DNA from 3 places in the Leptolyngbya sp. DQ-M1 genome. Region 1 is predicted to be linked to each of the others. Evidence: predicted binding sites of a transcription regulator. Region 1 holds the regulator's gene; each other region holds the start of a gene.
The links. Region 1 encodes NtcA, which controls nitrogen genes in cyanobacteria. Its sites were predicted from a motif close to TTTGTANNNNNNNNTACAAA; they were not measured.
Positions count from the first base shown of each region.

Region 2: NC981_RS14925 (TIGR00300 family protein) is a predicted target of NtcA. The motif match lies at 1,455-1,474, and genes of this name have one in related genera.
Region 3: NC981_RS01815 (DUF3155 domain-containing protein) is a predicted target of NtcA. The motif match lies at 1,124-1,143, and genes of this name have one in related genera.

Region 1 covers NZ_JAMPLJ010000005.1:289,787-293,071, forward strand. The annotation lists gene NC981_RS17820 (DUF3084 domain-containing protein) at 1-926, opposite strand, end outside; gene ntcA (global nitrogen regulator NtcA) at 1,051-1,722, opposite strand; gene NC981_RS17830 (DUF3488 and DUF4129 domain-containing transglutaminase family protein) at 2,093-3,285, opposite strand, start outside.
Region 2 covers NZ_JAMPLJ010000004.1:343,914-347,198, reverse strand. The annotation lists gene NC981_RS14925 (TIGR00300 family protein) at 1-1,388, opposite strand, end outside; gene ftsH (ATP-dependent zinc metalloprotease FtsH) at 1,860-3,285, opposite strand, start outside.
Region 3 covers NZ_JAMPLJ010000001.1:378,955-382,239, reverse strand. The annotation lists gene NC981_RS01820 (GAF domain-containing sensor histidine kinase) at 1-881, opposite strand, end outside; gene NC981_RS01815 (DUF3155 domain-containing protein) at 1,178-1,495, shown strand; gene NC981_RS01810 (cofactor assembly of complex C subunit B) at 1,703-2,227, opposite strand; gene NC981_RS01805 (PadR family transcriptional regulator) at 2,301-2,693, opposite strand.

The sequences.
Region 1 (3,285 bases):
AGATCATCTCGTCCGAGCCGCAGTGCCTCAACCGCAGAACGATTTGCATATTGCAGGAGTTGATCGATCGCTGCTTTCGCACCTTCCGAATTTCCTACGCGCACCACGCCAGAAGACAACACTTGTGTCCGATAAATCGCCAGATCGCCGCTGCGAATTAGCTCGACATCCCGTTCAATTTGCTGCAGTGTCGCAGTTAGGCTGGCTCGTTGTGCCTCTAATCGCTTCAGATCCGTCTCACGCTGCCCAATCACCTGATCGCGCTCATTAATCTCACGATCGCGCTGTTCAATCAGTTTCGTGCGTTCGGCAATCTCTGCATCGCGCTCGGCGATCTGCTGCTTGACCTGATCGCGCTGCGTAATCAGGGTCTTTTGTTCCGACTGCAGTTGATTGATATCGCTGCGGAGTTTTAATGCTTGACCAGACACCGCGACCAGTTGACGACGCGTGAGATCACGCTGCGCTTCGGTGGTGCGGAGTTGAGCATTGGTTTCCCGTTGGCGATCGATTGAAGTTTTCAGATCGGCATTGATTCGCTTTAGCTGTTCCTCAACTTGGGCGCGTTCCGATCGAGCTTCTGTGAGTTGTTTCTCGACTTGCGCTTTCTGAGCATCGGTCGCCTTCAGATCGGTGGCAGCTTTTTCCAAATCGCGTCCGCGATCGCGCAGCTCGGTTTGGATTCGCCCAAAGTTCAGCAGCATTTCGCGAAAGGTTTTACTTGCCAGCAGCAGCACTCCTAAAGTTGAGGCAGAAATCAGCGTTCCGGTCAAAATGGTGACTACGACCGCGGTTTGCTTCGGACGAAGATTAAACAAGCTAAGCCGCGCTTTTCCCACACGAGTTCCCAAGCGATCACCCACTGTTGCGATCACTCCACCCAACACCAACACCACCAGAATTAAAATCAGCCCGACATCGGACATAAGACTCCCAAGAGATCCTTAGACCAGCACTTTTACACTGGCAAGGCAATTCTAGATCCGCCTATCATTATGCCTGTTCGATTTATACTTCGGGCGGGTCTTCAAGGAAAGAATTCTAGTCCAATTAGGTAAACTGCTGACTTAGCGTTACCGGGTTGTGAACGGTGATTTTTTTCTTGTGAATCGAAATCATTTTGTCCTGACGCAAATCTCCCAGTAAGCGCGTCACCGTCACGCGAGTCGAACCGATCGCTTCAGCGATCGCTTGATGCGAGAGTTTGAGGTCAATCATGATTCCCTCTTGCGATGGGACTCCAAAATCGCGGCAGAGAATCAGCAAAAAGCTCACCAATCGCGATCCCATATCCCGGTGCGCTAAGGTTTCGATCATCATCTCGGTTTGCAAAATCCGCGAGGACAAGCCTTTGAGCATCAGCATCGAAAGTTCGGGGTTTTCCTTCAGTGCTTTCTCGACTTGCTCGATCGGGATCGAAAGCAACTCAACCGGGGTAAAGGCAACGGCGTGATAAAAGCGATCGGCTCTTTGTCCGGTAATCAGTGACAGCACCCCGAATACGCTATTTTCTCTCAGCAGCGCCACCGTAATTTCTTCGCCTGCTTCGTATACCCGCGACAGTTTGACGGCACCCTTGACCAGAAAATACACTCGTTCTGCCGGATCTCCGGGAAAGAAGATTGTTTTGCCCCGTTCAAACGTTTCAATCACGGGAGGATATGCACTTCCTCCAATCTGACGGAACATTGCTGCAAGCGGTCTATCCTTGGTCACAACCATTTCTTTCCTTGTCGTGTCGAGTGCTGGATGAGTTTACAAGCCGGTCAGCGATCGAGCTTTGTAAACAATTGATGACTTTAGACCACTAAAACTGAGTCACCGAATGCTTTTTGTACACTGCGCTACATTTTAGCCGTGATCCTGAAAATCTCTGGGAATTTTCTACTTTCGAGCGTGTTTTTTTCGGCACGCTTAGATTCTCCCTCTCAGGGCTGAATAATTTTGGAAGATTGTACCGTAACTCGAATCGGATGGCGATAGTGTCACTTGCACCCATTCGAGCGGATTCCTTTGTGCTGCTGAGGTCGAGACGGTTGCTATGCGAAATGAATACTGCCAATGGTGTTGCCTTTGGCACAGGCTTACTCATTTACTTTCGCTGAGGTTTTAGTCTCTTCAACTGATGCCGCAGCGCTTCAATTTCAGGTTTTTCTCGTCCGTAGCGCCACTTCACATACGCTTGGGAAATGTCTTCGATCGCACCTGCTTGCTCTTGAGTCCGCATGGTTTTTGCTCGTCGGGCATATTCTAGCGGCGTATCTGCTGAAGATTTACGAGTGCCTTGCGCTTCGAGGCGAGACAGCATTTGCTGATAAAGCCGCTCCATCGGTGCAAGCTTCTGCAACCGCTGGTAAGTTCGCCATTTTTTCCAGCCTTGACCACACAGCCAAACCAGCAAGGCAGTGCTAATCATTAGTAAACACGCGGTCAAGAATCCACCTAATCCTTGAGTAAACAGCGCCAAAAACCAGCCGATCGCGCTCCCGATCGTCCGAATTACTTCGCTGATCCAAGCCGTTACAGGCAGAGGTAGCCATCCCGCGACCCAGTTCCAAAATCGCTGCAGCAGACTAAAGGGCTGATATTCCTCGATCGAAGGCGGAATCAGTTCACGTCCCGGAATCGGGTCGATCGTGAACCATCCCATGCGTGGCACGAAGACTTCTGTAATCGCGTAAGCATCGGTATTCTTCACAATGTACAGTCCGGTGAAGGGATTAAATTCTCCGGGCGCATATCCCGCTACTAATCGCGCCGGAATGCCAATCGATCGCAGCATCATCGTCAGTGTCGTAGAAAAATGATCGCGATCGCCGCCTTGATTTTGCAAAAATGCCTCGACGAGATCTTCACCCGGCTTCAGCAAATCCAGGTCTTGCCGAACCTGATAACGCTGCTTCAAATACTGCCCCAGATAAAGCGCCTTTTCATAATCGGACTCGATCGGCTGTTCAGAAGTTGCCAGGATTCGCTTCGTTTCTTTAGCGACATTCTGAGCAATTCCCGCTGGAATCTGTAAGTGTGGACTCTCTTTTGGATACTGCGCTCTGGACGAATACAGCCGCAGCAACGTGCGATCGCGATACGGCACATCCGACACCACGGTATAAGTAATGCCATCGCTTAACTCGATCGGCGCACGTAATCCTGCTTCGGGGTCGATCGCAATTTCATCGGTCGGGAAATAGATTTCTCTCGCCCTTGAAAGCGCCGGAATTAGATTCGGCATTGGGGCAATAATCGTGTAGGTCTGCACCACTTCGCGTGTTTTGCCGATCGTCA
Region 2 (3,285 bases), on a different contig from region 1:
GATACACCTGCACCCATAAAGCTGAATTCCTGAGTGTTGCGTTGTTCACGCGAGGATGACTTACGGATTGTGCGAATGCCTTCGACTCCGACCACGACACGATCGCTCGTCGTCAAATCTCGCAGCAATTTACATTGTGCGGATTGACCATCCGGAGAAACCGCGATCGCGCCGTCCATGCGTTGACGATCGACTTTTACCCATTCGCCGTTGACTCGAACTTCAGTTGGGTAAATCGTGGTCACATAGAAATCATCGGGCGCAACGCCATTTTGAATGACAGGTTCAAGCTCGGCATCACAGACTTCTTGAGGACGCGGCAATGCACCCAGATCAATCAACTGCGACATAATCGTTTCCATCACTTCATGCGATGGAGCCGTGACTTTCACTTCTGCCGATGAGGTACTTTGACGCTGAGTCCCTAAGTTGAAGTTCAAGACTTGGAAGCTACCGCCTGCTTCGACAATGATATCGAGCGTGCGATTGATCACACCCGAATCGAGCAAGTGACCATCAAGTTGCACAACTCGGCTTTCGATCGTCGCACTCGCATGGAGTTCCACACGGACGGGTTCTGTCACGCGCAACGTTAAGCATTTCGCGGCACCCCCGGCTTTGAGAAATTCGGTTAGCGGGGTTTCTAGTACCTGAAATCCTGCATCTGCCAAGCGCTGTTTCAGGTCGGCGCTGGCTTTGTTCATGATCACAATGTGATCCACGTTTACCGCATTACAAGCAAAGTTGACGGCATCTGGCTCAGAGATTGCAATGCGCTTTTCAGCCGGAACCCGCATTTCGATCAACCGATTAGAATACGCATCAAACGCAGGTGGATAGTACAGCAGATAGCCATTGTTCAACGGGCAGAAGCAAGTATCGAGATGATAAAACCGATCGTCCATTAATCGCAGCGATAGCACCTCGACATCGAGCCATTTTGCTAAATAAGGATGCGAATCGAGTTCTGACCGAAAGCCATATCCCGCCCAAAGCCAGCGACCTTCGCGATCGAACAGTGCATCGCCCGCGCCTTCAAACGGCAATTCTGGCGGCAGTTCGTGAACCGTAAAGCCATTCTCCTCAAACCACGCTTTGAAATACGGTTCTTCGCCTTGGCGCTCTTTGTGGTAGAAGCGACTGAGAACAGCAGTTTCACCGAGAACTAAGCCTGCATTTGCTGTGAACACCATGTCTGGAACGCCTTTCTGAGGCGGCACCAAATCAACGATCGCGTGTTCCTTGATCAAGTGATGCAGTCCTTGCCATTGCTCCACCGCGCGATCACGTGAAGACTTGTGAATGTTGCCTTCCATCCACGGATTAATCACATAATCCACATCGTAATGGTCAGGCGCACACATCAGAATCCGAATCGAGGAGGTCATAGAAAAATCTGGGTAATGGGATAATCTAGGCAATCTACAAGAGTGAACGTGAGTTTGATCCGCGAAGTTGTATCGGTCAATACGGAAGCTCTAGGACACGGTTCGTGTTAGAAAGCGTGAATCCAATCCATTCTATGAACAAAAGGGAGTGGTTCTCGACAAATTTTAGGGAATAGTTTGAAAGGCGTTATTCACAAATCAAACCACATCAAATTGGGATACAAAAAATTGGGATACAAAAAACCCAGTGGCGCGACACCACTGGGCTGGTAGCTGTGAAAGTTGATACTCTCTAATGAAATGACTTATGCGCTAATCATCGCAGCGCCGATGCAATTCCTCATCTGTAGAATCACCGAAATCTGGTCTGCAAAACGCTGGAAGCTTCGAGAATCATGTCAGAGAATCCGTATTCACACGGTATATTTTTGTGCTGCGTTTGAAGATGATTAGAAGTTTTTCGATCGTTCATTATGCAACGGCGTGCAACTCTGTCGCATTTTGAGTAACCTTACCCGTCTTTAACCAAGCTTCTAGTTCAGCAGGCGGTTGTACTCGACTTAACTCAGCCCGCAATGCTTCACCTTCAAGCACTTCTCGCTCCAGCAAGGATTGAGATAGTTCTTCCAGCAGCGATCGATTGTTCTTCAGAATCGCTAAGGCAATGTGATGCGCGTTATCGACGATCGCTTTGACTTCGCGATCGATTTCTTCAGTCACTTTCGCGCTGATCTGACGACGCGAGGGAGCGTATCCTTCGATGAACTGCTGCTGCATTTTCTCAAAGGCAACCGGGCCTAACTCCTCGCTCATGCCGTAGATAGTCACAGTACGTTCTGCAAGATCCGTGGCTTTTTGAATGTCGTCACTGGCTCCGGTTGAAACCTTACCGAAAATGACTTCTTCTGCCGATCGACCGCCCAGCAAAGTGGCAATCCGTCCCCGAATTTCGTCTTCTGCCATGAGGAAGCGATCTTCTTCTGGTAATTGCAGCGTGTAGCCTAATGCACCTACACCACGCGGGACGATCGAGATTTTCTCAACCTTACCCGCACCGGGCATCAATACCCCAATCAGCGCGTGTCCCACTTCATGATGGGCGACAATCTTCTTCTCAGTTTCGTTCAGGATGCGCGATCTCTTCTCAAGTCCTGCGATCACACGCTCGATCGCCTCATTGAAGTCTGCCATCACCACAGAATCGCGATTGTTTCGAGCCGCAAGCAGCGCTGCTTCATTCACCAAGTTGGCTAAGTCTGCACCTGCAAATCCGGGAGTGCGAACCGCGATCGTTGAAAGATCAACATCGCTTGCTAATTTGACGTTGCGAGCGTGAACATTGAGAATCGCTTCACGCCCAATCTTGTCAGGACGATCGACGACTACTTGACGATCGAACCGTCCAGGACGACGCAGCGCTGGATCTAACACTTCTGGGCGGTTGGTTGCTGCCAGCAGAATCACACCCGTATTCGCATCAAAGCCATCCATCTCAGTCAGCAACTGGTTTAGCGTTTGTTCGCGTTCATCGTTGCCACCGGCGAAGTTTCCAGAACCGCGAGACTTACCAAGCGCATCTAACTCATCGATAAACACGATACAAGGCGCTTGTTGTTTCGCTTGTTCAAACAAGTCACGAACGCGAGAAGCACCAACCCCGACGAATAGTTCAATAAACTCAGAACCTGAGATCGAGAAGAATGGAACCCCTGCTTCTCCAGCGATCGCTTTGGCTAACATCGTTTTCCCGGTTCCAGGAGGCCCAACCAGCAAGACTCCTTTCGGGATCTTTGCCCCTAAGCGTGAATATTTCTCCGCATTCTTGAGAAAATCAACAATCTCTTGCAGTTCGGCTTTAGCTTCGTCTACCCCTGCCACATCAGTAAACTTAACGCCC
Region 3 (3,285 bases), on a different contig from region 1:
AATACCTCACGCAGCGCCCCAGGATTGGCAGAAACAAGGGGGAGGGGGTTTGGAACTTCGGTTCTAAGCGCCAGCCCTTTTTCTTGCGCGATCGCGCCTGCCGTTTCAAGCAGTTGCAGCAAAATCTCATTCACCAAGCAGGGCATCAACTCCAGACTAGAAGTGGTCAGCACCCCTGCGGGCAGCAAAGGAATCGGACGACTCACCAGCGAGGCATCCTCCGCCAACACATCCACGGAATCGAGGTCGATCGCCTCGTCAAACTGCTGTAAAAGCTCCTGTAAACGATCGCTTTCCCGCAGAATACTGCCTGCAATCTCACGATTTGCATCGGTCGCCTGCATCCGCTTGACCAACAGCTTTCCAAACGTGCGGAGTGCCGTCAGTGGACTCTTTAACTGGTGCAGCAAATTATCCAACACATCATGCTGCTGAGATTGCCTTGATCGATGTTGGCGCTGAGCCTGATCGAGCCACTGCGCCCGCTGATCCATTACACAAGCCAGCGATAATGTATTAGCAATGCGCTCTACCTGCGATCGCTCCCAGGTTGTCCAAGGACGATCCTCACGCTCGGTCACGAGCAACCCGAACACTAATTCTTCATGAATCAGCGGCAAAACTAATTGCTTTGGCTGAGTTAGTCCGCTCGATGTCGTCACCTCTGGATACGACTCAACGGCTGCCGGAAGCGCCAGCCGATTTGATCGCTCCAGCGTCCCAGCCGCTTCTGGGTAAGCTGCAATCGGCATCAAACGCGCTTGAGAACTCTCAACTAATTCTTCCGTCAGATAGATTACGCTGAGCGATGCCCCCAGTGCCTGAGTCAATAACGCAATTTGCGATCGACACAACTCAATGAATTCGCTACTTGTGGGCATTAGCATCTCTTCTTCGGCAGATTTTAGAAAAATAAGGATTGACGATAAGTAATTTTTCTTATTAATTTAGTAGATAGCTCTGATCCCCAACCTTTTGCATCCGTTTGTCTTAACTTTTGTGAGTGTAACTCCACTCCTTTTGATGACCTAGCAGGAATTCGGAAAAAGAAAATTAAGACTTTGTATAGATGCGTTAAGAGAAGTTGAAGTCTAGGGCAGGAGCTGATATAGTTGCGACGGGTTTTGTAACGATCATTACAAGTTTCGGCAGTTTGGAACCTAAGGAGGTAAAGGGTTTGGCAAGGAGACGTAAACGCAAGAGTCGGCGGCGGCAGGAAGGAAGACGGATTTTAGAAAGCGTTCCTCAATTTAGCATTGAGTGTGGCGAAGATAAACCCGTTACTGCTGCTCGCAAATTCATTCACTCTGAAGGCATCGTGCCGCCCGCGCTGTTGCTGGTCAAGAGAAACGAGCATACCACAGATCGATACTTCTGGGCAGAGAAGGGATTATTTGGCGCACAATATGTGGAAGAAAATCATTTCTTATTCCCCAGCTTGCGAACCTCTGAAGATGAAGTGGATGCTGTCGTTGTTCCGTCCCGGAGCCGATAGACGTTTTTGCCATTGGCAGAACCTTTAAATGGCTCGGCTTATCGGTCTTTGCTTGCTCTGAATGCGAAGTGCAACTGTAGCTAAATTTTGTTACAGGTTCAGTTGAGCAAGTTAATATAAAGCATTCATCTGACAAAAGCTCCCTTCAACGCAACGAAGGGAGCTTTTACATTTGATCGGTCTGACGGTGCTAGATCCGAAGCAGAGCTATTCTGATTTCAGTTCTAAAAATCGCTGCAACTCCGCTAACTCATCCCGGTGTGCCTTTACAGTAATCACGCTCTGCGATGCGGCATCTAGACTCGGCTCTACTCTAAGCGATACCTGCTCAACTCGCCCTGCCCCTTTCCAGTAAAAGACTCCTGCCAAGGGCGACAGGAGCAATAATCCAAACCAAAAATTTGACCAGTCGGGCAGCGCCATCGAGAGGATGAGCACAAAGCACAGTACACCGATCGAGGCAAGCAAGGACAGAAAGACTGCTAGGAACACGCTAGGGCGAACTACGCCTTCAAATGTAACCTGATTATTCGCTGCGTCGATCGCCGCCACTCGATAAGAGCGCTGCCCGAAGTAGGAGCGCAACTGAGACAGCAGAGAATCTTCGGATTGGTCAGACAGCAAGCGCACCTCCTGAGTTCGATCTTTGACTGAGGCGCGAATGAAGAAAAACAGCCCAATCATTAATAGAACGGTGAGAAGAAGCGTTGAGGCAATTACAGGCTGAGTCATGGCGCAACTAAAGAGCAATCCCAATTACACCATCAGTTTAGACAACAACGGGACATCGATAGAACTCCGCTGCTTATTTCTCAGCCCCACTAACCTGGGGAATTCCTGAATTCTCGTGCGCGGTTTCGCGTTTAACGGCATATTCGCGCCAGAGTCGAGCAAGATCCTGTGCCTGCGGCATGGCTTCAGATTTAATCTGATACATGCGGCGGGGACGACCCCGACCTTCGACTTTTTTCCAGTAGCCCGTGACCATTTCTTCATCTTCAAGAAACTTTAAGGCACTGTAGAGAACTGTGTCCGATAGTCGATACAGCGGATATTCTGTTTCAAGCAGTTGAATTAATTCAGTTCCGTAAGAATCTCCCCGTAAGAGGACGGCGAGAACGTAACAGACCGCCAGTTCTTTATTGAGATAGAAAGGTGGCGGATCTTTGAAAAATTGGTAAATATCCTCAAATTTCATCTGTCTGATTCCAGGTATGCGACAAATCACTTGCTTGAGAAAGCGACACGAAGATCGAAAACTCAGCTTTGCTTCCTAGATTAACAATCACATATCGGAGGTTGCCGTCCCTCTAAAGGGTTAATCCTTCAGCGTGAAATATTAAACTGGCTCGAATTGCAACTTGGCACAAACACACTGAACAACTCCACAACTCAAATGACAACTAACATTTGAATTGATATTTAAGCTGTCAGCCTGAATGAGCTTCACAATTCGATCGCAGACTGAGCGAATCGGCATCGCTTTGAGTTAAACAATTTTAAGAAATCGGTGCTTAAGAACATAGGGCAATATTCAGTCTTCATCTTGACTGCACTGTGTAAATAGCACCCAGCAGCCTATGCGCTTTTCTTAAAACAGCCATTTCATTAAGTTGCTTAGCTTCTGCAAATTGTACCTCTCGATTCTAAACTTGAAATTCTAATTTGTGGGTTAGGAAGTAAATTTACAATCGCTGTATCATACGGAATTCAAGAATTTGGCGATATTTGAAGAAATATTTAGATTATTCGCAATCTTGGCAGATTTACGATCGACAGTCGCCCAAATT